3 regions of the Ruegeria sp. CF4 genome follow, and region 1 is predicted to be linked to each of the others. Evidence: riboswitches for the same ligand, from Rfam matches in the RefSeq annotation. Region 1 holds a riboswitch; each other region holds the start of a gene.
The links. A riboswitch is a leader RNA that binds a small molecule or an ion and turns the genes downstream of it on or off. The one in region 1 is predicted to bind cobalamin.
Positions count from the first base shown of each region.

Region 2: another riboswitch for cobalamin. It lies ahead of ACR0NF_RS12420 (DUF1636 family protein); the one in region 1 lies ahead of ACR0NF_RS06650 (energy-coupling factor ABC transporter permease).
Region 3: another riboswitch for cobalamin. It lies ahead of ACR0NF_RS15455 (hypothetical protein); the one in region 1 lies ahead of ACR0NF_RS06650 (energy-coupling factor ABC transporter permease).

Region 1 is NZ_JBQFRJ010000002.1:551-10,370, forward strand. Features, by position in the region: gene ilvD (dihydroxy-acid dehydratase) at 1-1,417, opposite strand, end outside; gene ACR0NF_RS06640 (helix-turn-helix domain-containing protein) at 1,525-2,088, shown strand; gene ACR0NF_RS06645 (CBU_0592 family membrane protein) at 2,085-2,354, shown strand; gene ACR0NF_RS06650 (energy-coupling factor ABC transporter permease) at 2,372-3,049, opposite strand; cobalamin riboswitch at 3,105-3,316, opposite strand; gene sseA (3-mercaptopyruvate sulfurtransferase) at 3,458-4,312, shown strand; gene ACR0NF_RS06660 (amino acid aminotransferase) at 4,312-5,496, shown strand; gene ACR0NF_RS06665 (ammonium transporter) at 6,056-7,378, opposite strand; gene ACR0NF_RS06670 (P-II family nitrogen regulator) at 7,412-7,750, opposite strand; gene ACR0NF_RS06675 (transglycosylase domain-containing protein) at 8,009-9,820, shown strand, end outside.
Region 2 is NZ_JBQFRJ010000005.1:3,716-13,535, forward strand. Features, by position in the region: gene ACR0NF_RS12400 (ExbD/TolR family protein) at 1-262, opposite strand, end outside; gene ACR0NF_RS12405 (ExbD/TolR family protein) at 267-593, opposite strand; gene ACR0NF_RS12410 (MotA/TolQ/ExbB proton channel family protein) at 625-1,281, opposite strand; gene ACR0NF_RS12415 (hypothetical protein) at 1,278-1,712, opposite strand; cobalamin riboswitch at 1,880-2,083, shown strand; gene ACR0NF_RS12420 (DUF1636 family protein) at 2,186-2,542, shown strand; gene ACR0NF_RS12425 (ABC transporter ATP-binding protein) at 2,539-3,324, shown strand; gene ACR0NF_RS12430 (ABC transporter substrate-binding protein) at 3,341-4,288, shown strand; gene ACR0NF_RS12435 (FecCD family ABC transporter permease) at 4,290-5,303, shown strand; gene ACR0NF_RS12440 (M56 family metallopeptidase) at 5,452-6,549, opposite strand; gene ACR0NF_RS12445 (BlaI/MecI/CopY family transcriptional regulator) at 6,536-6,931, opposite strand; gene ACR0NF_RS12450 (DUF2160 domain-containing protein) at 6,998-7,399, opposite strand; gene ACR0NF_RS12455 (carbohydrate ABC transporter permease) at 7,408-8,205, opposite strand; gene ACR0NF_RS12460 (carbohydrate ABC transporter permease) at 8,202-9,065, opposite strand; gene ACR0NF_RS12465 (ABC transporter ATP-binding protein) at 9,062-9,820, opposite strand, start outside.
Region 3 is NZ_JBQFRJ010000007.1:121,008-130,827, reverse strand. Features, by position in the region: gene rsgA (ribosome small subunit-dependent GTPase A) at 69-1,097, shown strand; gene ACR0NF_RS15460 (alpha/beta hydrolase family protein) at 1,115-1,972, opposite strand; cobalamin riboswitch at 2,095-2,318, shown strand; gene ACR0NF_RS15455 (hypothetical protein) at 2,407-2,814, shown strand; gene ACR0NF_RS15450 (protein-tyrosine phosphatase family protein) at 2,819-3,322, opposite strand; gene ACR0NF_RS15445 (DNA polymerase III subunit gamma/tau) at 3,492-5,249, shown strand; gene ACR0NF_RS15440 (YbaB/EbfC family nucleoid-associated protein) at 5,391-5,735, shown strand; gene recR (recombination mediator RecR) at 5,800-6,393, shown strand; gene ACR0NF_RS15430 (hypothetical protein) at 7,015-7,503, shown strand; gene ACR0NF_RS15425 (ribonuclease T2 family protein) at 7,500-8,129, opposite strand; gene ACR0NF_RS15420 (DUF1013 domain-containing protein) at 8,260-9,021, shown strand; gene ACR0NF_RS15415 (hypothetical protein) at 9,076-9,465, shown strand; gene ACR0NF_RS15410 (permease) at 9,507-9,820, opposite strand, start outside.

The sequences.
Region 1 (9,820 bases):
CTTTGACCTTTCCGGTCAGGATGTCGTTCACCGCCTGGTCCTGGCTTTCGCAGACATAGGCTGAGCCGGTGAATTTCAGGATGTTCTCGTCAACACCTGCAGTTTTCACAATGCAGCCGTCGCGGGCAATGTTTCCGAACAGTACCGCAAGACCGCCATCCTGGCTAAAGGCATATTCTTTCGAGCGGATCACGCCGCCTTGGCGGTCGGTATCCAGCTCCTTGTACCGGTTCGACTGGCTGAAGGCCTGAGTGGTGCGCACTCCGCCTGGTGCAGCCTTGAACAGTTCCTGCGCTTTGGGATTGTTGGCGATCTTGATGTCCCAATTGGCAATCGCTTCGCCCATCGTAGCCGAATGAACGGTTGCGCAATCTTCGTGCAGCAATCCCGCACGGCTCAGTTCGCCAAGGATTGAGAAGATGCCACCGGCGCGGTGCACGTCTTCCATATGCACATTCTCGGTATTGGGTGCGACCTTACACAAACAAGGCACTTCGCGGCTGAGGTGGTCCATATCGGACATGGTGAAATGCACCTCGCCCTCATGCGCAATGGCCAGCAAGTGCAGTACCGTGTTGGTCGAACCGCCCATAGCGATGTCGAGGCTCATGGCGTTCTCAAAGGCCTCGAACGTAGCGATCTCGCGTGGCAGGAAGCCTTTTTCGTCCAGATCATAGTGCCGCTTGGTGATCTCGACGATCCGGCGACCGGCCTCAAGGAACAGCTCTTTGCGGTCCGCGTGTGTGGCAAGGGTCGAGCCGTTGCCCGGCAGTGCCAGACCCAGCGCCTCGGCCAGACAGTTCATCGAGTTGGCAGTGAACATGCCCGAACACGAGCCGCAGGTGGGGCAGGCGTTTTCCTCGATATGCTGAACCTGTTCGTCGGTGAAGCGGTCGTCAGCAGCGGCTACCATCGCATCCACAAGGTCGATTTTCTTGGCGTCCAGATCGGCGATATCGATCTTGCCCGCTTCCATCGGACCACCCGAGACGAAGATGGCCGGGATGTTCAGGCGCATGGCCGCCATCAACATGCCGGGGGTGATCTTGTCGCAGTTCGAGATACAGACCATCGCGTCGGCGCAATGCGCGTTGACCATGTATTCCACCGAATCCGCGATCACCTCACGCGAGGGCAGCGAATACAGCATCCCGTCATGGCCCATGGCGATGCCATCATCGACCGCGATGGTGTTGAACTCTTTCGCGACACCGCCGGCTGCCTCGACCTCGCGCGCGACCATCTGGCCGAGGTCCTTCAAGTGGACGTGACCGGGCACAAACTGGGTGAACGAGTTTACGATAGCGATGATCGGTTTGCCGAAATCATCGTCGCCCATACCGGTGGCGCGCCACAAACCGCGGGCACCGGCCATGTTGCGGCCATGGGTAGAGGTTCTGGATCGGTACAATGGCATGATGCTGTTTCCCTTTTGCCTCGGGTTGCATGTCTTGGGGTTCGTACGTTATAGCGCACGTATCACATGTGCGCTATAACGTACAAGAGGATTCGGAAGTTGATGATATGGCACCGGACGACATAACGCTGAAATTACGGGACGTGCGGACGGCGTCCGGGCTGAGCCTGTCGAAGGTGGCTGAAATGACCGGGGTCAGCAAAGCCATGCTGGGCCAGATAGAGCGCGGCGAATCCAGCCCCACCATCGCGACCTTGTGGAAAATCGCCAAAGGCTTCCAGCTACCACTCAGCGCGCTGATCGATACGGCGCTGGGCGACCCGTCTGTTTTCCAGACCGTGACCTTCCCCGGGACCATAGAGGTCAAGATCGTCTTTCCCTTCGACCCCGCCCTAGGGGCCGAGACATTTCACGTCAGCTTGCATCCGAACCAAAGCCACGAATCCCCCGCCCATGCCGCTGGTGTGACCGAGGAGGTGTTTGTTCTTTCAGGTACGCTCGAGATTCTACGCGATCGGGAATGGGTATCTTTGCAGGCCGGACAGGGCTTGCGCTTTGCCGCTGATATCCCCCATGGATACCGCGCGGGTGCAGAGGGTGCCGCATTCCTGAACATGCACCACTACGCCCAGCACAACGAGTATTCTGAAAACGGCAAGGCCCATTCATGACTGCAGTTCTCGACAGCCTCACCATCGTCGACGCTATTGGCTCGTTTGGGGCTTTGATCGTGGTCGCGGCCTATTTTGCGACACAGATGCGGATGATGAACTCTGACGATCTCGCGTTTCCGGTGGTGAACCTCTTGGGGTCGGTTCTGATCGTCTATTCGCTGCTCGAGAATTTCAATCTGGCGTCGATGCTGATCGAGGGGTTCTGGATTCTGATCAGCATGATCGGGATCATTCAGCATTTCAGGTTGCGCCGCGCAAAGTAGTGCGCGGCGCGGGATGTTTAGGCTGCGCTGAGAAGACGTGGCGTGAACAGGCCGAGCTTGTTCAGACCCTTCATGGATTTCGCAGCCGCAAGAACGGCAAGATCGGCCAGGGGCTCAATCAGGATAACCATCATGTAAGCTCCGCCAAAGCTGGCCACGGCGGCGATGTTTTCGGCACCGAAACCCTGACCGTAGAACGCCCAGAAGGCCACCCATAGTACGACACCACCCTGATAGGCGGTCGACAGCGCAAGTGCCTGAGAATACTTGAGGTCAACATAGGCCGTATTCGGCGCAATGACGCGGTTTGCCAACGCCTGCAGGGCAAACAGAGGCACCAGCAACGTCGTCATGTTCATTCCGAACTGGGGCAGATCGAAGGGTGCCAAGAAAAACCCTTGAACAAAGAGGCCCAGGATCAGACCAATCGCAGCCGGGGCGGCACCGAACAAAAGAAACAGTGTCGAGCCCAGAATAAAGTGCACCTCTGACACTCCCACCGGGAAATGAGGCAGAACTTCAAAGAATGTGAAAACAAGGCCGGTTGTCAGGGCAGACCGCACTGCAAGGCTTGCAACACCACTGTTTTTGACGCTCTCCCACGCCAGCTTCAGACTATAAAGCCCTGCCCCGGCCGCGGTGGCATAGCTCAGGACAAGTTTGGCGCCGTTAACGACGCCCGGTTCGATATGCATAGTTTGTTCTCCTTACCGTCACACCCGACGGTAGAAACGTGTTGAAATTGGGCGGATGCCCGGTTTGTGCATGGCAGGTCTCCTGACTCGCGGATTAGGATCGATCCCGGCCTTCCCAACCGATCATTTCGGTCAGTGGCCCTGATGGGGCGATACTCCGCTTACAGTTGCGGGGGCAGTTCCGGAATTGACAGGATTTGTCGCACCGGATTCCCTTTTCATCCCTCTGGGGAAACCCCATTGGGAACCATGTCGCACAGATTTCTGCCACAGAATGCTGCCTGTCAAGCACGCCAAGCATGTGGTTGGAAAAAAACGTTCCCCGCGCGGGTTCTGAGCTGCGGCGTGACTTGAACGTTTGGCCGTGCCCATATAGGGAAAATCCAAGCTCGCTCAGGGGAGGCTTTGATGCAGGACGATCCGAAAACTCTCGTATCCACAGACTGGCTGGCCGCGCATCTCAAGGACCCGGATCTGCGGATTTTGGACGGGTCCTGGTATCTGCCCGCGCAGAACCGCGATGCGAAGGCCGAGTATGATGCAGGCCATATCCCCGGTGCGCGGTTCTTTGACATTGATGACATTGCCGATCACCGTTCGGACCTGCCGCATATGGCACCTCCGGTCGAGAAATTCATGTCCCGCCTGCGGGCGATGGGGGTGGGCGACGGCCATCAGGTCGTGGTCTATGACGGGGCTGGGCTGATGTCTGCCGCACGCGTCTGGTGGCTGTTCCGTTTGATGGGTCAGGACAATATTGCCGTTCTGGATGGGGGGCTGCCGAAATGGCAGGCCGAAGGTCGCGAGATCGAGGACCTGCCGCCCGTCGTTCGCGATCGCCATATGACCGTTCGCGTACAAAACCATCTGGTGCGTGACGTGACGCAGGTTTCAGCTGCGGCCAAGCTGAACGATCATGAGATCATCGATGCGCGCTCAACTGACCGCTTTGCCGGAACAGCGCCAGAACCACGCGAAGGTTTGCGCTCGGGTCATATTCCGGGCTCTCACAATGTGCCCTTTGGTACGCTGCTGAATGCAAATGGCACCATGAAGTCGCCCGAAGAGTGCCGCGCCATATTCGAGGCCGCAGGCGTAGATCTGTCGAAACCCGCAATCACATCCTGCGGCTCGGGCGTCACGGCTGCGATCCTCAGCCTTGCGCTTGAGCGCATGGGTAAAAAAGATCATTCGCTTTATGACGGCTCCTGGGCTGAATGGGGTGCCTTCCCAACCCTGCCCGTCGCAACCGGAGAGAACTGATGTTCGAGAACCTCAAGCCACAGCCAGCCGACAAGATTCTGGCGCTGATGCAGATATATCGCGATGACCCGCGCGATCAGAAAATTGACCTGGGGGTTGGCGTTTATAAAAACGCTGAGGGCATCACCCCGGTCATGCGCGCCGTGAAAGCGGCTGAAAAGCGCATTCTGGAAGAGCAGGAGACCAAGGCCTATACCGGTTTGGCCGGTGACCCAGCCTATGCCGATGCCATGATCGGTCTGATTTTGGGTACATCGGTCCCGCGCGCCAACATCGCCGCCGTGGCGACGCCGGGCGGCACCGGTGCTTGCCGTCAGGCGTTTGAGATGATCCGCATGGCCAATCCGTCGGCCCGTGTTTTTGTGTCTAACCCGACTTGGCCGAACCATCTGTCGATCCTGAATTATCTGGGAATCGAGACGGTCCAGTATCGTTATTTCGACGGTGAAACCCGCGGCGTCGATTTCGACGGCATGATCGAGGACCTGAAAACCGCCAATGCGGGCGATGTGGTTCTGCTGCACGGCTGCTGTCACAACCCGACCGGAGCCAACCTGAACATGGTGCAGTGGCAGGAGGTCGTGAACCTGATCAACGAGCGAGGCCTCGTAGCGATGATCGATATCGCCTATCAGGGCTTCGGCGACGGCCTTGAAGAGGATGCGCAGGCGACCCGTCTGGTTGCCTCATCGGTCAAGCGTTGCCTGATCGCGGCGTCCTGCTCGAAGAACTTCGGCGTCTACCGCGAACGGACCGGTCTGCTGATGGCGATCAGCGACGATGCGGCGCAAACGGCTCTGAACCAATCGACACTGGCTTTCCTGAACCGTCAGAACTACTCGTTTCCGCCAGATCATGGTGCGCGCGTGGTAACGACGATCCTGAATGATGACGCGCTGCGCGCCGACTGGGCCGCCGAGCTGGAAGAGGTCCGCTTGTCCATGCTGGGTCTGCGTCAGCAACTGGCTGACGAATTGCAACGTCTCAGCGGGTCGGATCGTTTCGGTTTTGTCGCACAGCACCGCGGCATGTTCTCGCGCCTTGGTGCGGCACCTGAACTGGTCGAGCAACTGCGCAACGATCACGGGATCTACATGGTTGGCGACAGCCGCCTGAACATCGCCGGTCTGAACGCGACCACCGTGCCAATTCTGGCGCAGGCGATTGTAGACGTCGGGGTCTGATTCCAACGAAAATGGTTTGCTGAACGCTGCGCAAACTAGCGCAGCGTTCAGTGAGATTTGTATTGGGTTTTCTCAAAGTCATCTTACCCGCTCGGCTATGACCATATTTCTTTGTTACCAGCGATGGCGGAGACAACTGCCTTTGCACGTTGCTCAACTCCTGGCATATAGGAAAGGCCCATATGCTCAACCTCAATGTATATCAAATAGTTGGCAACATCAGTTTGGGTGCTACCGTTGCGCAGTTGGCCAGCTACTGACATAAGATACGTATCGTACTCATCCGCGAAGGGTTCGGATTGCTCATCTTGCCAGCAATCTCCGGGGGCTAGTAACCCAATAGGATCCCAAAGTGACCATCCTATGTCGCGTAGCCGGGGTAAATTAATTCGAGGATTGCGAGAAGAGTGCATTGCTGTCGCCATTCAATTGTTCCCCCCAGACGGTTTCATAGGGGCACCATTTTGAAAAGCGGCACTTCGACGAAATACAATTCTCGGGGATAAATAAAAAAACCGGGCGCGGACGCCCGGTTTTGATTGTGCTTTGATGGGGAAGTTTAGCCCTTCGAAAACTCCGGATAGGCTTCCATACCCAGTTCCGCCATGTCGAGGCCGTTGATCTCGTCCTCTTCGCTGACGCGGATGCCAAGAGTGGATTTCAGGATCACCCACAGGATCAGCGCGCTGACAAAGGTGAACACACCGTAGGCGACAATGCCGGTCAGCTGAGTGATCAGGCTTGCTTCACCGTAGAAGATCACGGCAATGGTGCCCCAGATACCGGCGAACAAGTGAACCGGGATGGCACCCACGACATCGTCGATCTTGAACTTGTCCAGCATCGGAACTGCGAAGACCACGATGATACCGCCGACGGCACCGATCCAGAGCGAACCGAACAGGGTCGGGGCCAGCGGCTCCGCCGTGATCGAGACCAGACCGGCCAGCGCGCCGTTCAGAACCATGGTGAGGTCGGGCTTTTTGTACATGACCTGTGTCATGATCAAAGCGGCGACGGCGCCAGAGGCTGCGGCCATGTTGGTGTTGGCAAAGATGCGCGACACGTCGGACACGTCCCCAACAGTACCCATTGCCAGCTGTGAGCCTCCGTTGAAGCCGAACCAGCCCAGCCACAGGATGAATGTACCCAAAGTGGCCAGCGCCAGGTTTGAACCGGGCATCGGATGTACCTTGCCATCTTTATACTTGCCGATACGCGGGCCAAGGATGATGGCGCCTGCCAGAGCGGCCCAGCCACCAACCGAGTGTACAACGGTCGAGCCGGCAAAGTCCGAGAAACCGGCTTCGGACAGCCAGCCGCCACCCCACTGCCAGGACCCTGAGATCGGGTACAGAACACCAGTCAGAACGATGACGAAGATCAGGAAGGGCCACAGCTTGATCCGCTCTGCCACCGCACCTGAGACGATCGAGGCGGTTGCAGCCACAAACACCAACTGGAAGAAGAAATCCGAGCCAATCGATGCGTAGTCGAGCGCTGCATCAGCGGGCGCAACGCCAACGGCGTCAAGCTGCGTGGTCGAGAAGAAGGGCCCCAGCCAGCCAGCGATGGTCCAGCCGTCGCCGGGATACATCAGGTTAAAGCCGATCAGCCAGTACATGATCGCTGCAAAGGAAAACAGCGCAACGTTCTTGATCATCTGCATGGCGACGTTTTTCGAACGCACCAGACCGCCTTCCAGCATGGCAAAGCCAGCGGCCATGAAGAAGACCAGAAAGCCCGCCATCAGGAACAGCAGTGTGGTGAAGATATATTGGGTATGCAGCGCAGCCTCGCCTTCGGCAGCCTCTTGCGCCAGCCCCATCTGCGGCAGCACAACAAGTGCGGCGGCAGGAATGATGAATTTCATCAGGTTCATTGTCAGTCCTCGAATGTTTTGGAAGCGGGGCGCTTAAAGCGCGTCCTCGTTGGTTTCCCCGGTCCGCACGCGCAGGGCCTGCTCGACATCGAGGACGAATATCTTGCCGTCACCGATCTTGCCGGTTTTGGCTGTTGTGGTGATGGTCTCGACGATCTGGTCGGCCATGGTGGCGGGCACCACGATCTCGAGTTTGATTTTGGGCACGAAGTTCACAGCATATTCCGCGCCCCGATAAATTTCCGTATGGCCGGATTGCGAGCCAAAGCCCTTGATCTCGGTCACCATCATGCCGCGCACGCCCGCGTTGGTCAGTGCCTCGCGCACCTCCTCGAGCTTGAACGGCTTGATTGTCGCAATGATCAGTTTCACGTCTTTCCCCTCTATCGTCCCGGACAGACCGGTATTTTGCACCTGCAGAAAAAGAGCGTGACATCGCGCGTTAGGAAACGATTCCAGAGGGGTGACGCTGGGAAAAAGAGCGAAAAGTTGCACAATTTTTGCACAAACTGCGTGACGAGATGAAAAAATAGGCAGTTTAGCGAGGGGAAATGCCGGAAATTCACACCTCTACATGGCTGCTTTGCCAAGGTATGGTGACGCAAAAGCATAAACGGGCAGAGTTTGAGCATGACTGAGTCCAAGCGCCGCAAGCCGACATTGGTCGCGGACAAAAGATACCCCTCGAAGGGTCGCAAGCCTGCGGCAACCAAGCGGTCTGCCAAACCGGCGGGCAAGAAAGCGGCTGCGCGCAAAACCGCCACACGCAAGACGGCGCGCCGGAAACCGCGCCGCAGTTCGGGCGGCAAGGGGGGCGGTATCTTCCGCCGTCTGTTCCGTTGGATTTGGCGCCTGTTCTGGGGAATCACGTGGCGGGTGGGTGCCGTCGCGGGCCTGCTGCTGGCGCTGGCGGTCGGCGTCGTCTACTCTTCTTTGCCCGACGTCGATGCCCTGCTGGACGGGCGCGCAAAGGGTTCGGTGACGTTGCTGGACCGCGATGGCAAGGTGTTTGCCTGGCGCGGGGATCAGTTCGGCGGAGTAATCACGGCGGATACGGTCTCGCCTCATCTCAAGAACGCGGTGATCGCGACCGAGGACAAGCGGTTCTATCGCCATTTCGGCGTCAGTCCGCGTGGTGTCGCCAGTGCGGTGCGGATCAACCTCAGCGAAGGGCGCGGGCCGTTATCGGGCCATGGCGGCTCGACCATCACGCAGCAGACGGCGAAGTTGCTGTGTCTGGGCGTTCCATACAATCCAGCTGATTGGGAGTCTGAGGCGGCCTATGAGTCGGATTGTCGGCAGGGGTCGCTGTGGCGCAAGGCGAAAGAGGCCGTTTATGCCATCGCGATGGAGGTGAAATACTCTAAAGACGAAATTCTGACCATCTATCTGAATCGCGCATTCCTTGGGGCGGGCGCACGCGGATTCGAAGCGGCCAGTCAGCGCTATTTCGGTATCTCCGCAGCCGAGGTCAGCCCGGCAGAGGCCGCCATGCTGGCTGGTTTGTTGGTGGCACCCACGCGCTATGCGCCGACGAATAACCTGCAGCGTTCACAGGATCGGGCGCGGTTGGTGGTCGGTCTGATGGAAGATCAGGGCTATCTGAGCCAGGCGCAGGCTAGCGAGGCCCGCAGCCGTCCGGCAGAACTGTCCGAGGCGGCGGCAGCGCGTGCCGGTGGGTATTTTGCGGATTGGGTCATGGCAAGCGGACCAGAATTCTTTACCCGCAACACCACCGAAGATGTTGTGATCCGTACCACGTTGGATCAACGCATTCAGCAGTCGGCGGAAGAGGCGTTGCAATTCATCTTTCAGGAGAAGGTGCGCGAAGGATCAAAGGCACAGGCCGCCATTGTCGTGATGTCGGCGGATGGTGCGGTGCGTGCCATGGTGGGCGGGCGCAAGACCCGCGTGTCAGGGGCGTTCAATCGGGCTACGCAAGCGCTGCGACAGACCGGGTCGTCGTTTAAGCCCTTCGTTTACGCCACCGCGCTGGAACTGGGTTATTCGCCGTTGGATACGGTGATGGACGAGCCCTATTGCGTCGACATCCCCGGGTCGGGTCAGTGGTGCCCCAAGAACTACACCAACAAGTTCTATGGCCGGGTGACGTTGGCAGATGCCCTGAAGAACTCGCTGAACATCCCCGCCGTTAAGGTGGCCGAGATATCGGGGCTGGAAAATGTCCGAACCGTGGCCAGCGGTTTTGGCATCACGAGCGATCTGGCGCAGGGTCCGGCGCTGGCGCTGGGCGCATCAGAAAGCACGTTGATCGAGATGACGGGCGCTTATGCGGGTATCCTGAATGGCGGTTCGTCGGTCGAGCCGTATGGCCTGACCGAGCTGAAGTTGTTAGGCGAAACCGAACCGGTGATGGTAACGACCACCGGGATCGGTGAGCGCGTGATCAATGACAAGGCTGCGAAACAACTGACCTGGATG
Region 2 (9,820 bases), on a different contig from region 1:
CCGGCCCTTCATCATGATCGGCCATGAAGGTCTCGGCATCGGTAGGTGTTCCGCGAAAGCTCAGCGTTCCATCCTTGTGCAGAACCAGCGCGTCGGGCGGTTCGCGCCCTTCGAGCTCTGACGTGTCCACAAGGTCGAGGTCAGGGTCCAGTGGTGGTGCGATGGTACCGGTGATCAGAAAGAAGATCAGCATCAGAAAGACGACGTTGATCAGAGCTATGGTTGAATCGCGTTTTCGGCGGGGGGCGGTCTGGCGGATCATCGGCTCACTCCAGCACCAGAACGCTGAGCCCCTCGCGCCCGCGCAGCCGAACCAACAGATCCGTCAGGCGTTGGGCCGTGACATCGGTATCGAGGCTGACGAGCACCTGCCCGGTTTCGATCTCGGTCGCGAGATCGTCCAAGGTTATCGCCGTGCCGTTCAACACAAGACGTTCCGCACCGAGCTGTAGAAAGACCCGCTCAGACGGTTCGCTGGTTTGCGCGGTTCCGCCAGTCGTGCTGCTCAGCTCGATCTCGCCGAATTTTGAGAAGGTCGAGGTCAGCATGAAGAACAGCAAAAGCAGAAAGATCACATCGATGAGTGGCGTCATCGACAGGGTCCGCCGGACAAATGGCGCCCGGTTACGCATGTTCCGGCACGGCTGAAATGGCCTCGGCCTCTTTGGCGAGCTGACCTGGTACCAACACGGTCCGCAGTGCTTTGTCTGCAAAGACCCGCTCGCGCGCGGTGCGGCTTTCGAACCATGACAGAACCATTGAGGTCGGCATCGCAACCGCCAGCCCCACGGCGGTGGTGATCAGCGCCACCCAGATGCCACCCGCAAGCAGCGACGGGTCAATGGAGCTGCCTGCCTGTTGCAGGCTTTGGAACGCTTCGATCATACCCAGAACGGTCCCGAACAGCCCCAGCAAAGGCGCGAGTTGGGCAACGGTGTCAAGAAGGCGAAAACCGCGCTCCAGCCCTGCCAGGGCCAATCCGGCTTCAGCATCCAGACGATCATCGAGACCGGGTAGATCGGGCGCATCCATGGCTGCACCGACCAATGGGGCCAGATAACTGTGGCTTTTCGCCAATCGCGCGCGTGCAGTCTGATGATCCCCGGCATCCCATGCCGTCAGGGCCTGGGACAGCACCCGATGTCGTCCAACTCCGGTCACGGTGAATTGCCACAGTTTGTAAAGCGTGACGGCCAGAGCCAGCACTGACATCACGATCAGAATGGCCACCACTGGCCCGCCCAGAGCCACGATCTGGCGCAATGCTTCAAGCGCGTTCATCCCAAAAGCTCCACATCTATCCGGCTGGTAAGGTTCAGTCCTGTTGCACAGATATCGCTTTCTGAGCCGTCGACAACGCAGCTGTTTGCGCCATTGATCAGAACGCGCCCGATCGAGTCGCAGTTGAGATCGGGCAGGCCGAACTGACGCACGCGCGGACGGTCTGCCGGCAGATCCCGAAAATCGAACAGAGAAAGCGTAACGACACGGCCCGAGCTGTCGAAAATGACGGTCTCAAAAGCTGCCTTCTCGATATCGCTTCCGGTTTCGTTCTGAACCAGAAAGGTCAAGCGGCAGGCGCCGTTCACCTTTTGCACGGTATTGAGCTCCAGCAACAGTTCCGAGGGGTTGTCGTCAGCAGATTGCGCCAGCGCCGAATTTGTTGATGAAATTGCCAGCACAGCTACCAGAGCGAGGCGGTGATACGGCATGAGCGGGCTCCTGATTGTTTAGCGCTGAGGGTTTGTCCCGCGCATCTTTGCAGGGGTTGATCCCTCTTATCCAATCCAACCGAGACGTGAAAGAGCGGGTGGCGCGATTGTGTCCGGCCGACCGGTAACGCGTGATAACTTTCGTATTGACGCATTCATCGATCTCAGGCACTGAATCCGGTGATGGTTCCCAAGGGTGCGCCCGTGGGATGAAAAGGGAATACGGTGCGGTCTACACTGGCCAAACCCGTAACTGCCCCCGCAACTGTAAGCGGCGAGCGAAGCCAAACAGCCACTGGCCCCAAGGGTCGGGAAGGATGGCCAAGCACCGACCCGCGAGTCAGGAGACCTGCCATCAGTTGTTCAACCAAGCCGGGGCGGGGCGTCCTGGAAGGAGGCTTTGATGGCACGTGATACACGTGTTTCTGTAATCAGCACCTTCGCACTGCGTTTGGGCAGAGGCGGAGGGTTATATGCCTGGCGCACCTGATCATTTTGTTCTGATCTGTTCGACCTGTGCGGCCGCGCAATCAGTGGATGGAGTGCATGATACGCTTCAATCGAAGCTGCCCGAGCATTTTGCGATCCGGGCTGTCGATTGCATGGCAGGATGCGCGCATCCCGTGACCGTAGGCTTTCAAGCGGTCGGCAAGGCGCAGTATCTATTTGGTGATATCCAGACATTGATTGACGTCGAAGCCCTGGCCGAGTTTGCCCATCAATATCAACAGAGCCCGGATGGCTGGACCAAGGCCAGCGAGCGTCCGCGTGCCCTTTACACCAAAACCTTGTCTCGCATGCCCCCGATCAGTCAGGAGGTTTCGATATGACCGTCCAGCCGTTTCTGGTGGCTTCGGATCTCGAATATTATGCCTTGAATGGGGACATACTGCTGCAAGGCGTATCCTTTGAGCTGTCCGAAGGGTCAATACTGGCAATCGCGGGCCCCAACGGTGCAGGTAAAACCACACTGCTGAATTTGCTGTGTGGGGCGGAAGGGCTGGCACTAGGGGATGTTTTGCTCAAGGGGCGCAGCCTCAAGCAACTCTCGGCAAAAGAGCGTGCTCGGATGATCGCGGTGGTCAGTCAGCAAGAGATGCCTGACGGGCGCTTGTCGCTGCGGGATTATGTGGCGCTCGGACAGATTCCGATCCGCGCGGACCGATCTGCAGGTGAACACGCGCAGGAACTCAGCCGTATATTGGAGATTACGGGCCTTGGCGCGCTGGCTGACAAGAAGATGGCCCAACTGTCGGGTGGTGAGCGTCAGCGCGCGCATATCGCTCGGGCGCTGGCACAGAACCCGACTTTGCTGTTTCTTGACGAGCCGACCAATCATTTGGATCCCGATGCGAAGGGGCGGATGCTGTCTCTGGTCGCTGATCTGGGTATTACTGTCGTCATGATCGTGCATGATTTGGTCATGATCCCTGAATTCGCCACCCACGTTGCTCTGATGAAATCCACGCGCCTGACCGGGTTTGGTTCGGTCGACGAGGTACTGACATCGGAACGTGTGCGCGAAACCTTCGGTGTCGATTACCTGCGCTTTCATCACGAAGGCCGCATGATCCCCGTTCTGGACATCCGAAGAACAACGCTTTCCACATAAACTCAGGAGACTATCAATGAAGCAAATCTGGTCCGTGGCGCTGGTCACTGCCATGGCAAGCGGCGCCGCTGCGCAAGAGGTGACGGTTGACAATTGCGGTGAGCCGCTTGTCTTTGATGCCGCGCCAGAACGTCTGGTCGTGCATGATATGAATATGACCGACATGGCCTTTGCGCTGGGTCTGCAGGACAAGATCGTCGGTCTGACCGGCATCACCGGATGGTATAAGACCAGCCCCGAGTTCGACACGCTGCGCGGCGATATCCCTGAACTCGCGCCGAAATACCCGACTGTCGAAAATCTTGTTGCGGTCGAACCTGACCTGTTCTTTGCCGGTTGGTATTACGGTATGAAGCCGGGCGGAGATGTGACCCCCGGCACACTGGAGCCATTCGGCATCAGGACTATGATCCTGACCGAAAGCTGCGTCCATCTGGACAAGGATCGCCCCGAAGCCAGCATGAACCTGCTGTTCGACGATGTTTTGCGTCTGGGCAAGGTCATGCATGTCGAGGACAAGGCCGAAGCGCTTGTGTCGGGCTGGAAAGACGAGTTGACAGCAATCGAAGCTCGGACCGCTGATCTGGCCAAACCACGCGTGTTCCTGTTGGACGGCCCTGCTGATGCGCCCTTTACGGCGGGTAAGTTCGCCATTCCTGACGCCATGATCGCAGCGGCTGGAGGAGAAAGCGTTACGCACGACATGGATACAAGCTGGGGCCGTACCTCTTGGGAAGCGGTTGCCGCAGCCAACCCTGAATTTCTGGTGCTACTGGATTATCAGACCGGCAATGGCGCGGCAGATACCTTCAAGTTCCTGCAGGAACACCCTGTGATGTCGCAGACAGATGCCGTCAAGAACGAACGCTGGATCGGCCTGCGCTATGAAGAGCTCACTCCGGGACCGGCGAATATTGCTGCGATCTCGAAAATGGCCAAGGCCATGCATCCGGATCTCAACTGATATGGGCCGATTGGGCCTGATACTCTTGCTGGGGGCGGTCGTTCTGGCTGCCCTTTTGCTGATCTCGACTATCTATGGAACCACCTCGATTCCGATCACGGACACATTCGAGGCGATCCTTCTGGGCACCGGCCTGACCGGAGGAGAGATGTCTCCGATGCATCGGATCGTCTTCGACCTGCGCCTGCCACGCGCATTGTTTGCAGCGGTGATCGGCGCGGGCCTGGGTATCGTTGGCGTCGTACTGCAGACCACCACACGCAACGATCTGGCGGATCCATTTCTGTTTGGCCTGTCTTCAGGTGCTGCAGCGGGGGCCGTATTCGTCATCACTGTAACCGGAGATATTCTGGGCTTCTGGACGTTGCCATTGGCTGCGTTCTGCGGAGGGTTGGTGGCGTCGGGTATCGTGCTCGCGCTGGTGCATGGGCTGCGGACAAGCGCGCCCGAAAAGCTGATACTGGCCGGGCTGGCGGTGTCTTTCCTGTTCTCTGCCATTACAAACTATCTGATCTTCGCGGGCGATAGTCGTGCCGCACACTCAGTGATTTTCTGGATGCTAGGCGGGTTGGGCCTCGCTCGTTGGGAGACTTTTCCGCTTGTCTGCGCGGGCTTGATACTGATCCTGAGCTACTCACTCTACCGCAGTCGCTGGCTGGATGCTTTGCTGACAGGAGATCTGACCGCAACCACTTTGGGCGTGCCTGTGCAGGGCTTGCGGTTCAGCATGTTCTTCACCGCGGCCCTCGCGACCGCCGTCTTTGTTTCGGTGGCTGGCGTGATCGGCTTTGTCGGCTTGATGGTGCCGCATATCGCCCGAGGAATTGCCGGCCCGCTGCACCGCCATTTACTGCCCACGGCGGCCTTGGTTGGTGCTGCGCTTTTGACTGGCTCGGATATCCTCAGCAGGCTGTTACTTGCTCCGCAGGAATTGCCTGTTGGGATCGTGACCACCTCAATCGGGTCCGTATTCGTATTCCTGTTGCTGTTTCGTACAGCGCGAAAGGTGCATTAGGATTGAAGCTGGTTCTGGCTTGTTTCAAGCCATATCACACGCTTCGACCAGGTCTTGCGCGCGCATGATGTTCCAGACTTGCGCTTCTTTTCCTGCTCACAAACATGGTTTTGCGCCGCTTTCTGAGACGGCGCAAATATGGACAGGCCTAATTGCCCTGATTTCTTTCGGCCAATCGCTCAAGATTGACGACGGTCGATAGCATGAGTCTGTCATGGCTCCAGTCGTCGGTCTGGCGCATTGAAACTGAGCCGAAAGCCAGTATCCCGGCGAATATCAGCGTGCTGCCAAATACCAGAGTGTTGGTCGGGCGAAGCAGAAGAGGCGCATCTGACAGCGCCAGTACCCGCTGGCGCAACACGCGCTTGGCGCGGCCACCACTGACCAATGCGACGTCCAGAACGTAGGATCGATCACGCGCCACGATGCGACCGCAATAGTTCAACAGACAATTGGCGTAGTGCGAAGCATTCAAGCGCCGTCTTGCCACAATGGATTGATCACAACCCAGTTCACGCAGACGCTCAAATTCATACTTCAGCGCTATGTAGGCGGGGTTCCAGAACATCAGCGGACGCAAAAGCTCAAGCATCAGTTGCCATTCTACATCACCGGCGCGGACGTGCTGGAATTCATGCGCGATGGCAAATCGCAGCTCATCCGGCGTGTCGAGCAAGTGCGTAGGCAAGACAACGTGCCTCCGGCGCAATCCGCGCACTGCGAAAGGGACCGATATACGGTCAGACAGCCGAATGTCGACTTTCGACGAACGCCGCCAGAGGAAACTGGCGTTTATGGTTCCGCGAATTCGATATGCAGCATGTACCACGCGCGCTGCGAGAAAAATTGCCCCGGTGGCAATTGCAGCAAACGCAATCAAGGATAAGACAGAATCGCCACTTAGTACGTTATCCGCCCAACGTTCCCGTATGTTGAGCAAGCTCTCGAATTGGGTGGCTGGCAGGGCGATGTCACCCCGCAGATACGCCGCGACCGCGATGTCACCAAGGGCGATAGGACTGTTAGGCAAGGCCATGCGCAACAACTCGGCCAGGCTGATCGCCAGCAGCGGGCTGAGCACGACGCAGACAAGCAGTATCTTGAACACGCGAAGCTGCGCAAAATACGCGAATTGAAGGGACGTCCGTTTCAAAGCGAAGCGCGACGTCAACCAAATCAACAATGCCAGAACCATCACCAGATTCAGCTCGAGATAGAAGTCGAGTACGGGCTTAACTGCTGTCATTTTGCAGTCTCCTCTCTACCAGTGCCCGAATGTCCTCAAGATCCGTCTCTGTCAGCCCGGCATCGTCGACAAGACGCGCGACCAACGTGGCGGGCGTGTCGTCGAACAATGTACGGGACAGATTCTGTAGCGACCGTGTCTGATACCTGTCTTTTTCCAGAAGCGGTTTATAGATCAGCGTCTTGCCGTCCTTGCGACTTTCGACAAAGCCTTTTTCGTCGAGAATACGCAGGATGGTCGCGCCGGATGTATAAGCCAGATTACGTTCTGGCGGCAGGCGGTCAAGAACGTCACGGACCGAGCCCTCACCAAGTGCCCAGAGTTCATTCATGAACTCCAGTTCCACTTCGGTCAGCAGATTGGATGTCTTTTTCTTTCGCATCGGTCTCGGTTTCGCCATTTCTTAGTATGCCTGCCAGACAAGCATCCTTTCGTTGTTTCGCAAAGCCTAAACTTTCCAGAAAACGAAAATCCCCCAACCGATGGACAAGAATAGGGGTGTCCAGACAGGTTGGCCGACCAGGCCGAGCCAGGCGAGGAAGATGTAAGCGGAACCGAGTAAGGTGATGAATAGCCGGTCGCCCAGCGTGGTCGTCAGGCCCAGAACCCCGCGCCGTTCGATCCCGTCGCGGTACTTGAACCCCTCTAGTAGGCCGATCAACGCGATGGCCGAGAAGATGCCAACGAACAGAGCCAACGTAGCCGGTGTCCAGGCCATCCAGAAATCGGGCCACAAGGGGTCGGTCCACGAGAAGCCTTTTTCCTCTTGCTGGCCGACACTGCCCCATCCGGCCTGTTGGGCCATAGCCATGGTCGGCAGGAAAGGAAGGGTGAGAAGGAGTTTACGCATATCGAACCTCACACACGTCCCATCGCGAAACCGCGCGCGATGTAGTTGCGGACAAACCAGATGACGATGGCTCCGGGGATGATGGTCAGCGTACCGGCGGCTGCCAACAGGCCCAGCTCATACCCAGCGCTAGAGGCCGTCCGGGTCATCACGGCGGCGATGGGTTTGGCCTCGACCGCCGTGAGGGTTTTGGCCAGCAGCATTTCTACCCACGAGAACATGAAGCAGAAGAAGGCCGCGACGCCGACGCCCGCTTTGATGTTGGGCAGGAAGATCGTCACAAAGAAGCGCGGGAAGGAATAGCCGTCCACATAGGCTGTTTCATCCAGCTCCTTCGGGATGCCGCGCATGAAGCCTTCCAAAATCCACACCGCCAGCGGCACGTTGAACAGCGTATGCGCCAGTGCTACCGCCAGATGGGTGTCGAACAACCCGATGGAGGAATAAAGCTGGAAGAACGGCAAGGCGAACACCGCAGCCGGGGCCATCCGGTTGGTCAGCAGCCAGAAGAACAGTTGTTTGTCGCCCAGAAACCGATAGCGCGAGAACGCATAGGCCGCAGGCAGGGCGACACAGACCGAAAGCACCGTGTTCAGCGTCACATAGAGGATGGAGTTGATGTAACCCCAGTACCACGTTGGATCAGTGAAGATGGTGATGTAATTCACCAGCGTAAAGGTCTGGGGAAACAGGGAAAAGCCCGACAGGATCTCGTTCGTGGTCTTGAAGGACATCGCCACCAGCCAATAGATCGGCAGCATCAGGAACGCGATATAGAGGATCGGGATAAGGGACCGCTTCTTCATTGCGCGTCATCCTTTGTCATCAGAGTGTAGAAGACCCACGACACAAGCAGCGTGATGGCGAAATAGATCAGGCTCATCGCGGCCGCAGGGCCAAGGTCGAACTGTCCCAGCGCGATCTTCACCAGGTCGATCGACAGCAAGGTCGTTGAGTTGCCGGGGCCACCGCCGGTCAGAACGAAGGGCTCGGTATAGATATTGAAACTGTCCATGAAGCGCAGCAGAACGGCGATGGTCAGAACGGTTTTCATCTTGGGCAACTGGATATAACGGAACACCGACCATGGGCTGGCACCGTCGATCTTGGCGGCCTGATAATAGGCATCCGGGATCGACACGAGACCCGCATAGCACAGCAGCACAACCAGCGAGGTCCAGTGCCAGACATCCATGACGATGACCGTGATCCAGGCGGACAGAGGCTGTTGCGTCATGTCATAGTTGATGCCCATAACGTCATTCAGGAAATATCCCATCAGGCCGATTTTCGGCAGGGTGAAGATGTTCCACATCGAACCGACCACGTTCCATGGGATCAGCATCGGAAGGGCCATCAGCACCAGACAGACCGGCACCCAGAAGCCTTTGCGGGGCATGGATAGGGCCACGATGATGCCAAGTGGAACTTCGATCAGCAAGATGAGGAAAGTAAACAGGAATTGCCGTCCCAATGCGGCCTGAAACCGGTCGGAACGCAGGATTTGTTCGAACCAGCCTAGCCCTTCCCAGAAGAACTGGTTGTTGCCGAAGGTTTCCTGCACCGAGTAGTTGACCACTGTCATCATCGGCACCAGCGCGTTGAACGCGACCAGTGCCAGCACTGGCAGGACAAAGAACCACGCCTTTTGGTTTTCTGTTCTCATTGCGCCCGCTCCTCGGTTGCGATCCAGCCGTCGCGATAGACGCGGGATTGTTCAGGTTTGAATTGCAGGAAGACCTGTGATCCGGGCTCGGGCACGCTGTGTTCGGTCACGGCTTTGAGAGCCGTGTTGCCGACCATCGCGCTGACTACGAAATGACGGCCAATGTCCGAGACTTTGGTCACATGCGCCGGGATGCCGGTATCGCCAAAGCCCACATATTCGGGGCGGATGCCCAGATCGGTGCGGCCTCCGTCGCCATGAGTGGGGCCTTCCAGCATAACCTCATGGCCTTCGAACACCGCTCGGTCACCTCGGGTCTCACAGGGCAGAACGTTCATGCCGGGCGAGCCAATGAAGTGTCCGACGAATGTGTGCTGAGGCCGCTCGAACAGCTCGACTGGGGTGCCGATCTGAACCACTTCGCCCTCCTGCATCACGACCACTTCGTCCGCAAATGTCAGCGCCTCGGTCTGGTCGTGAGTCACGTAGATCATCGTAGCTTTGACGCGCTGGTGCAGCTCTTTCAGCTTCGATCGCAGCTTCCACTTCAGATGCGGGTCGATCACTGTCAGCGGCTCGTCAAACATCACCGCGTTCACATCGTCGCGGACCAGTCCGCGACCCATCGAGATCTTTTGCTTGTTGTCTGGGCTCAGACCCGAGGCACGGGTATTCAGCATATCCGTGACGTCCAGCATCTCGGCGATCTCATCGACCCGTTGTTTTATCCGCGCTGCGTCAACACCTCGATTCTT
Region 3 (9,820 bases), on a different contig from region 1:
GAACACATGACCAGCGGATGCGCGATCGCCATCCGTCGGACACGCTGTTTCTGACAACAGGCAGACCAATGTCTCTTTCTTTATCGGACCTCGGATGGTCCTCACATTTTGCCGCGCAACACGTGGCTGACCCAACCTGCAATCCCTTTCGCATCACAGCCGTTCATCGGGATCGGTTGATCGGGCTTGGCCCCAACGGCGAGATCCCGTTGCTGACCCCCAACCACCCCACCGGCGACTATGCGGTTGGGGACTGGGTGTTGGCAGACAATGATAGACGCGTGCACCACCTGCTGGACCGGCGCAGCCTGCTGCAGCGTCGCGCTGCGGGCACAGGTGCTTCGGCACAATTAATCGCCGCGAATGTCGATGTGTTGTTCATCGTCAGCTCATGCAATGCCGATTTCAGTCTGCCCCGGCTGGAACGCTATCTGGCGCTTGCGCATCAGGCCGGGTGTTATCCGGTGATCGTGCTGACCAAGGCCGACAATTCCGATGCACCCGAGACCTTTGTGAAAAAGGCGCAAGCCATCGATCCGTTTCTGACTGTGTTGGCGATCAATGCACTGGACCCGGCTGCGATCGAACAGGTTCTTTCGTGGTGCCCAAAGGGTCAGACCGGTGCGCTGCTGGGCTCATCCGGAGTGGGTAAAACCACGCTGGCCAATGGCATGACCGGGCAGGAAAAAGCCACGGCGGGCATTCGCGAGGATGACGCACGGGGCCGGCACACCACGACCGCGCGCGCGTTACATCAGATGCGCAATGGTGGCTGGCTGATCGATACGCCCGGCATGCGGGCGCTGCGTTTGCTGGATGCACAGGACGGAGTCGATGAGGTCTTCTCGGACCTCACGGAGCTGAGCCTGAATTGCCGTTTCTCGGATTGCCAGCACGAAACCGAGCCCGGCTGTGCGGTTCAGGTCGCGGTCCAAAGCGGCACGCTTGACCCGTCCCGGCTGGAGCGTTGGCGTAAGTTGCGGCGCGAGGATCAGCGCAACTCGGAAACCATCGCTCAATCCCGCGCGCGGGACAAAGCGTTCGGCAAGATGGTGCGTAGTGTCACGCAGCAGAAAAAGTCGCGCAAGAAGCTGTGAGGCAACGTCCCGTCTGGTCAGTCGATCAGGCGGGGCCAAACCGCTGCGTTTCGTCGGGCGAACGCTCCGATATGTCCAACTTTTGGCAAACCAAATTCCTGCGGCGACAACAGGTGACGATGGGCATTTGAGCCGTAAAGATCGGCCAGCCGCCACACGGCTGCGGGTGGTACCATCTCATCATCTTCAAAGGCGAACAGATCAACACGCCCGCCTGCGGTGGACCAACGGGCCTGAGGCAGCGTCTCTCCGATCTCGGGCAGATAGCTGTCGGGAGCCGTGCACCACTTGCGCCATTGCCAATAGATCAACGCGGGCAGATCCTCACCAAAACCGACCGCCTTGCCCGGCAGATATCCCAGAGCACGGACCAACAACGGCACATGGCCATACCAGAACAACGCAGCCAGCGCGCGGTAAGGCCACGGGTGATCTTTGAGCGTCACTAGACCTGAACAGACGCAGATCATCCGATCTATCTGTTCGATATCCGATTGCACCGGCCCAAGCATCGCACCAAGCGAGTGGCCAATACTCCATAGCTTGGCACCCGGAAACCGCCGCCGCATCTCGGCCCGTGCAGCAGGGATATCGACCAGCGCCCAGTCTGCCATTGTCACGGTCGAGGCCTTCTGCGGCCCGGTCAGCGAGTGACCAAAATCCCGATAATCGTAGGTCAGGCAGGCCATCCCGCGCTCAGCTGCCAGCCAACGCGCAAAATGCTGATAATAGTCTCGTGGCACGCCTGTGGCACTGTTAATGACCACAACCGTTTCCGGATCGGTCGCAGGCAGATACAAGCGGGCGGACAGCATCGCGGACCCGGCGGGAAACCGGAACTCCTCGGTCATCACGGTTTGCCGCGCGTCCAACATCTGATCCTCATGCGTTATCTGAACCGATCAGTTCACTCGATCGCGTTCGAGTCAAGGTTGACGTGGCTGGACCAAAGGTAAGCTTGTGGCATTCAATCCGCTTGACTCGGGAAGTGCGCAACCGCTAGCGATGTGGTGATGGTTCCCGCGCCCTCGTTCGAGGCCGGGATGAAAAGGGAACACGGTGCGGCCCTGCCCGGTAATATCCGGAACGGACCAAATCCGCGACTGCCCCCGCAACTGTAAGCGGAGAGCAATGCCGTAGCGCCACTGGCCTTGAGGGCTGGGAAGGTCGGCAAAGCGATGACCCGCAAGTCAGGAGACCTGCCATCGGAACCGAAACTGAAACTCGGGCGGGGTGTCCGGGCAGGTCCAGACTGCACTGTGCTGTCCCACCTGTTTCACACCCTCAGCCCACGCGCGGAGGGCGCATCATGATATGGAAAACCGGAACCCACCAGTTCTCGGCAACAATTTGCCAAAGGACGGGGAAAACCTGTCCGGCTTTGGCGCGAATCGCACGGGCGCTGGCCACCTCGATGGCGGAATCAGCCCCTGCGGCGACTACAGAATTCGAGATTCAGGGCAGTAGCGAACTGGCGCATTGTTCGGACGGGTGCACCGCCCGTTTTCGCGCGCGCGCCGACGAAATCAGAGTGTTCTGCGGCGCTGGATCAGACGAAGCGATAGAGCATCTGGACAGCTACGCAGACCTTTTGTTCGGCACCGAGACCGAAGCACTGTCGACAAATATCTTGTCGAACCCGCCATGCGCGATGCTCGAAGTGTTGACGCTTGCCCAGACTACGTCGGTGCAACCCGAATACCGACCGTCTGCCTGACAAGTCAGCCCACAGCCAGAATACCGGCGGGCGCGATCGCCCATTCCATCTGCTCGTCGGTTTCAACAGCGCAGGGGCGCAACGCGCGCAGCCTTTGCAACGCTGCATCCGGATGCTCGCCGCATTCTATCATCAAACGCAGTACAGCCATACCAGATCGACCACATCCGCCCTTGCAGTGAATCAAAATGCGTCCGCCACCGGACAGCGCATGACGCACTGCGGCACTGACTTCGACCCAACGTTCGTCCACCTCGGGTGATGGCGTGCCATAGTCCTCGACCGGCAGATGAACCCATCGGCAGGCACGGTTCCGGACGTCGATACCGAAGTCTCTGGCGCCATCGAGTATCATCTCGACCTCGGTTGCCATTGAAAGGATCAGGCCGGGCTTCCAATCGGCCACGGCATCCAGATCGCCTTGATAATCGCCACCCCGACCCGGCATCGATGTCAGCGCGAGCGTTCCTCCGCCAACCTGAAGTGCATGGATAATCATCTGAGACATTCTACGTTCCCCCCGAAACGTTAATCAGAAGATCTTTCTACTGGTCTTCAAGTGTCTGATCTTAACCGCCCCGTCTCGCATTCCAAAACGAAAATCATCCGGTCGGGCGGTGGACGCGGACGGCGGCGGCCTCTACGCTGCGGCGGAACTCGAATCCGCGAAAGCAGACATGACCGACACGCCCAGCCCCGCCTACCAGGTGCTTGCCCGAAAATACCGCCCGGAAACCTTCGCCGATCTGGTTGGCCAGGACGCCATGGTGCGCACGCTGAAAAACGCGTTCGAGGCCGACCGCATCGCGCAGGCCTTCATCATGACCGGCATCCGCGGCACCGGTAAAACCACCACCGCCCGGATTATCGCCAAGGGCATGAATTGCATCGGCCCAGATGGCGAAGGCAAACCCACCACCGAACCTTGCGGCCAGTGTGAACATTGCGTGGCCATCATGGAGGGCCGCCATGTCGACGTGATGGAGATGGACGCCGCCAGCCGTACTGGCGTGAATGATATTCGCGAGATCATCGACAGTGTCCGATATCGCGCCGCCTCGGCCCGCTACAAGATCTACATCATCGACGAGGTTCACATGCTCTCGACCAGCGCCTTCAACGCGCTGCTCAAGACGCTTGAGGAACCGCCCGAGCATGTGAAGTTCATCTTTGCCACCACCGAGATCCGCAAGGTTCCGGTCACGGTGCTTTCTCGCTGTCAGCGCTTCGATCTTCGCCGGATCGAGCCCGAAGATATGATCGGCCTGCTACGCAAGATCGCAGATGCCGAAAGCGCGCAAATCGCCGAAGATGCGCTGGCGCTGATCACGCGCGCCGCCGAGGGCTCTGCCCGCGACGCGACCTCGTTGCTGGATCAGGCGATCAGCCATGGCGCAGGCGAAACCAGCGCCGATCAGGTGCGCGCGATGCTGGGCTTGGCGGATCGTGGCAGGGTACTCGACCTGATTGATATGATCCTGCGCGGCGACGCTGCCGGTGCCCTGACCGAGCTCAGCGCCCAATATGCCGAAGGGGCAGACCCGCTGGCCGTTCTGCGTGATCTTGCCGAGATTACCCATTGGGTCTCGGTGGTGAAGATCACGCCAGACGCCGCCGAAGACCCTACCGTCTCGCCCGATGAGCGCGCCCGGGGCCAGCAGATGGCAGATGCCCTGCCGATGCGCGTGTTGACCCGCATGTGGCAGATGCTGCTGAAGGCACTCGAAGAGGTTGCCGCCGCGCCCAACGCGATGATGGCCGCCGAAATGGCCGTGATCCGCCTCACTCATGTGGCCGACCTGCCCAGCCCTGAGGAGTTGATAAAACGCCTTCAGGATGCGCCCATGCCTCCTCCAAACGGAGGGCCGGGAGGCGGCTTGCCGGCAGCCACGCAGAGCAACGTCTCAACCCCCGTTGCGACGCAAACGACCTATGCGGCAACGCGCAACCCAGCTGGCGCGCCCTCGGCAGCGTTGGCCCAGGACGTGGCGAACGCTCTGGCCCGCTACCCTACTTTCGACCATGTGGCCGAACTGATCCGGATCAATCGGGACGTCAAGCTTCTGGTCGAAGTTGAAAACGGTGTACGTCTGGTCTCCTATCAGCCGGGTCGGATCGAGTTTACTCCCGCCCCCCATGCGCCCGCGGACCTTGCCCCTCGGCTCGGATCAGCTTTGCAGCGCTGGACTGGTAATCGATGGGCCGTGACGATTGTATCCGATGGCGATGCAGCAACGATTGCTGAAATTCGCGATGAGGCAGAATTGGCGCTGAAGCAGGTGGCCACCGAACACCCCTTGGTTCAGGCGGTGCTGGCGCAATTCCCTAAGGCCAAAATCACCAAGATCGAAACCCCTGAGCAACGCGCGGCGCAGGTCGAAACCGAAGCCCTGCCTGAGGTCGAAGACGAATGGGACCCGTTCGAGGAGGATTGAGGTCGAGGCGAAACCTGTGAGGCTCAACCGGCGGAAGGGCCTTCCCAAAGACTTTGGCGACGGACGGGACACGCCTCGCCCCTTGTGCCGGGTCCGCGCCACCCGTATTTAGACGGCAACGCGATTTACAGGAGAATATCGATGCTCAAAGGACTCGGCGGTCTGGGCGACATGGCCAAGATGATGAAATCCGCACAGGACCTGCAGACCAAGATGACCGAGATGCAGGAAGAGCTGAACAATCTGATGGTTGTTGGCGAATCCGGTGCCGGTCTTGTCAAAGCCACAGCCACGGCCAAGGGTGAGCTCAAAGGGCTCGATATTGACCCATCGATCTTCAACGGCGACGACAAGGAAGTGGTCGAGGATCTGATCCTGGCTGCGATCAAGGATGCGCAAACCAAAGCCGCCGAGCGTTCGCAGGAAGAGATGGCCAAGCTTACCGAAAGCATGGGCCTGCCCGCCGACATCAAGCTGCCGTTCTGATAGGCACTCCTGACGGAGTCGAGGCCGGGCACCCAAGTCCGGCCCATTTGCAGGAGAACGCGCAGTGAGTTCGAACAGTGACATCGACAATCTGATCGACCTGATGGCCAAGCTGCCGGGCCTCGGCCCCCGCTCGGCCCGCCGCGCGGTGCTGCACCTGATCCGCAAACGCGCCTTGTTGCTGACGCCGCTATCGGACGCGATGCAACAAGTAGCCATCACCGCCCGCGAGTGCCTGAATTGCGGCAATGTGGGCACCACCGACATCTGTGACATCTGCGACGCCGAGGCTCGCGCGACCGGAGAGCTGTGCGTGGTCGAGGACGTCGCCGACCTTTGGGCAATGGAGCGCGCCGGGGTCTTCAAGGGTCGCTATCACGTTCTGGGCGGGACTTTGTCTGCTCTGGACGGGGTCGGCCCGGATGAATTGCGTATCCCGCGGTTGAAGGATCGAGTTGTGGCCGAGGGTATCACCGAGATCATCCTTGCCCTAAACGCCACCGTCGACGGTCAGACCACCGCTCATTACATCGCCGATCAGTTAGAGGGGCAGGTACGCCTGACCTCGCTGGCGCAGGGTGTGCCGATTGGGGGCGAGTTGGACTATCTGGATGATGGGACGATTACTGCGGCGCTTAGGGCGCGGAAGGAATTGTAGACCAACAAGTATTTGCAATGTAAACAAAGTGAAGATGTTGGAATCTTACCACAAATGCTCAGAGTTTTCTTAAGCATATTCGCAACTGTACTATTGCTTCTCGTTTCGACGACTTCACTAAAGGCCGACGGTCACGAAAAACTCCGAGTTGCTATCTTCTCCAAGATGGATGACCCTACCCTTGACGCTTTTTATCATGCGCTTGCTCTCGCAAATCCTGACATTAACCCTGATGTACGACCATCAGGATTGGATGACACCGACGCCCTAGTCTTCTTCTTAGATCGTTGGCAAGATGTCGACTACGCTCCAGGCGCAAAGGAGTTATCGGAAATTTTCGACAAAGTTAGAGCGAACCGCCCTGATGCAGTTAGCCAAATGTTCGTGGCCAGTAGACAAAATGGCAGGGAAATAAGGTTCTTGTTCTACTCTCTCAGCAGTACGGGCTATCTGTCGCTCGCATGTTATGCTCGGGAGGTCGCTGCAGTACTAAACGATGAACCGGGGGTACTCACTTCAGGTAGCTGCAGATAGTACTTATTTGGCTACCTGATTTCGTTTAGATAATCTTTAGCAATCAATAACCAAAACGTGCTTATACGCTTCTGAGGAACAAAACAAATGCCCCGCTTTCTCGCCATAACCTTTGCCGCATTCACCGCCACTGCTGCCCTGTCGCAGGCACTCATCGACAAAGGCTTCGTCGAAGGCTGGAACATCATGATGGACCCCAACCTCGGCAATGGGTGCCTGATCCAGACGGTGTATCAGGATCTTTCGGTGGTGCGGCTGGGCTATGACGCGCTGGACAATCGTGGATATTTCACCGTTTACAACAAGGCTTGGGGCGACATCAAACCAGGGCAGAGCTACCCGATCCGGTTCGAGTTGGACGGCAAAAGCTTTGACGCCACCGCCATCGGGTTCAAACAGGATCGTGTGCCCGGCGTGACGGTGTTCTTTATCGACCGGAGTTTCGTCACATCGATTGCGCAGAACAAGACCATGACTGTCTATAATCCGGAAGGTCAGACTGTCATGGCGATTGATCTCAAAGGCACTGCAAAAGCGCTGGACTATGCCCGCGACTGCCAGAACAAAAAGCTCTAACGAATCGGATCAAACACCGCGTCTTTGGCGGTGCAATCACGGATCACGTCGCGGCCACAGGGCACCGGGTCAAGATCGCGGGACACGCACAGGCGGACCTCTTCGATATAGCCTTGCTTGCAGGTGATGGTGATCATGTCGGGCTCAAGCGTCGGATTGTCCTTGAGAAAGGCCTCTTCCACTACTGAGGCGGGCAGTTTGACCGTGGCGTCCAGCTTGCGGAACACTTCGGGGCGCGCAACACCTGCATAAGCCTGCCGCGATAGGGCGAAATAGTCGGATGCACTGAGGCCCGAACAGGTGCCGTGCTTTTTCCATTGGTGCCAGGCCAACCCGGATGAGCCCTGAATATCCTCCATTTCCCGCGTCATGAGGCGCGTGGGTGGCGCCTCAGGTGTGCGGCAGTATGAAGGCCAACCCTGATGAAACTGCGGCCAGAGGCCGTGCAATATCCACCCGTGGTCATGGCGCGCATCACACTGATCCGAGCCACGCGCATCCCCTTCACGGGCGCACCAGTTGGGCGACCAGCTGAGCGACAGGACGTAATAGTCAAACTCGCCCGCCTTTTCACCTTCGGCCAACGCAGTCACGGCACTCAGCATCCACAAAATCACCCAGCGCATTCGCCTCTTCCCTTCTTAACGTGACGCGACTATATAGGCCCCAAGTTCCCCGACAACGGAAACCTGCCCCAAGACCACGGGGCCGCCGAATTCCGGCGACGGGACAGGTGTATTTATAGGAGACGGGCTGATGGCAAAACCGCTTATGGCCAAAGCAACAGCCGTATGGCTGGTGGACAACACCACGATCAGCTTCAAGCAGATCGCGGATTTCGTGGGCATGCACGAACTGGAAGTGCAGGGCATCGCAGACGGCGACGTGGCCGCAGGTGTCAAAGGGTTCGATCCCATCGCCAACAACCAGCTGACTCAGGAAGAGATTGACGCGGCGCAGAACAACCCTCTGCACAAGCTGAAGCTCAAGTTCAACCCGGCTGCCTCGGGCGAGGAAAAGCGCCGTGGCCCGCGTTACACCCCGCTGTCCAAGCGTCAGGACCGTCCAAACTCGATCCTGTGGCTGGTCAAGTTCCACCCCGAACTCAGCGATGGTCAGATCGCCAAGCTGGTTGGCACCACCAAGCCAACCATCCAGTCGATCCGCGAGCGCACGCACTGGAACATCGCCAACATGCAACCGATCGATCCGGTTGCACTGGGCCTGTGTAAGCAGTCCGAACTGGATGCGATCGTGCAGAAAGCTGCCGCGAAGAAAGCTGCCGAAGGCGGCGTGATGAGCGATGATGAGCGTCGCAAACTGGTCTCGACCGAGCAGTCGCTCGAAATGGATTCGGCACCGAAGATTCCGACCGCGATTGAAGGTCTGGAAACCTTCTCGTTGTCTGATGAGCCTGAGGACAAGGAAGACGATGATGTCATCGTCGACGCCGACAGCTTCTTCAACCTGCCCAAAGGTGACGGCAGCGACGAAGACGAGGACGACCTGCGCCCCTGATGCGCAGATGGCCCCGACCCGACCGGTTGGGGCCGTTTTCTTTTGGGGAATGAAATGCTGAGCTTTCTATCCGCAATTTTCGGCCCGCACCGCGCCGTCTCAATCTATGCGTTCATCAAAACCAAAGGCCTTGCCATCCTGGGTGGGGTTGGGGTGATCGCGGTTGCTGCCGCATTGCTGTTGCTGAACGACAGTGGCGAGCACGAGCACCACTCGTTCATGACGGTTCCCGTGCTGTCGGCGACACCGATCAACGGAGACCTTAAAAACGGTGTTATCGCGTCGGTGCGTCTGCCAGATGGATCGGCGACGTCGATCACGTCGACCGAGGCCCCGGTCTCGCAAAGCGTTGGTACCAGCGCCTGCGTGGAAAAACGCATCTTTGTTGAGAGTGGAGAACCGAGATACCGGTTCAAACTGCCTCGCTATTGCGAGGCAAGCTAACGAGCAAAACCGCCCGGTGACATCACCGGGCGGTTTTTCCTTCAGATCATCTGGAACAGAACGCCCGAGATGACGGCTCCGCTGACCCCCAGCACCAGATAGGTGGCGAAGACACGCGGCTTGACCAGAGACCAGACCGCGGCCATTGCCGGGATCGAGCTGACAGCGCCCGCGATCATGAACGCCATGGCAGCGCCTGCCGTCATCCCCTGCTCCATCAGCCCCGCCAGCAGCGGCGGTGCGACATATGAGTTCAGATAGGCAGGCATACCGACCAGAGCAGCGGTAATAATGGGCACCACACCTTCGCCCCCGACGACACGCGCGATCAGGTCCGCTGGCACATAGCTGACCA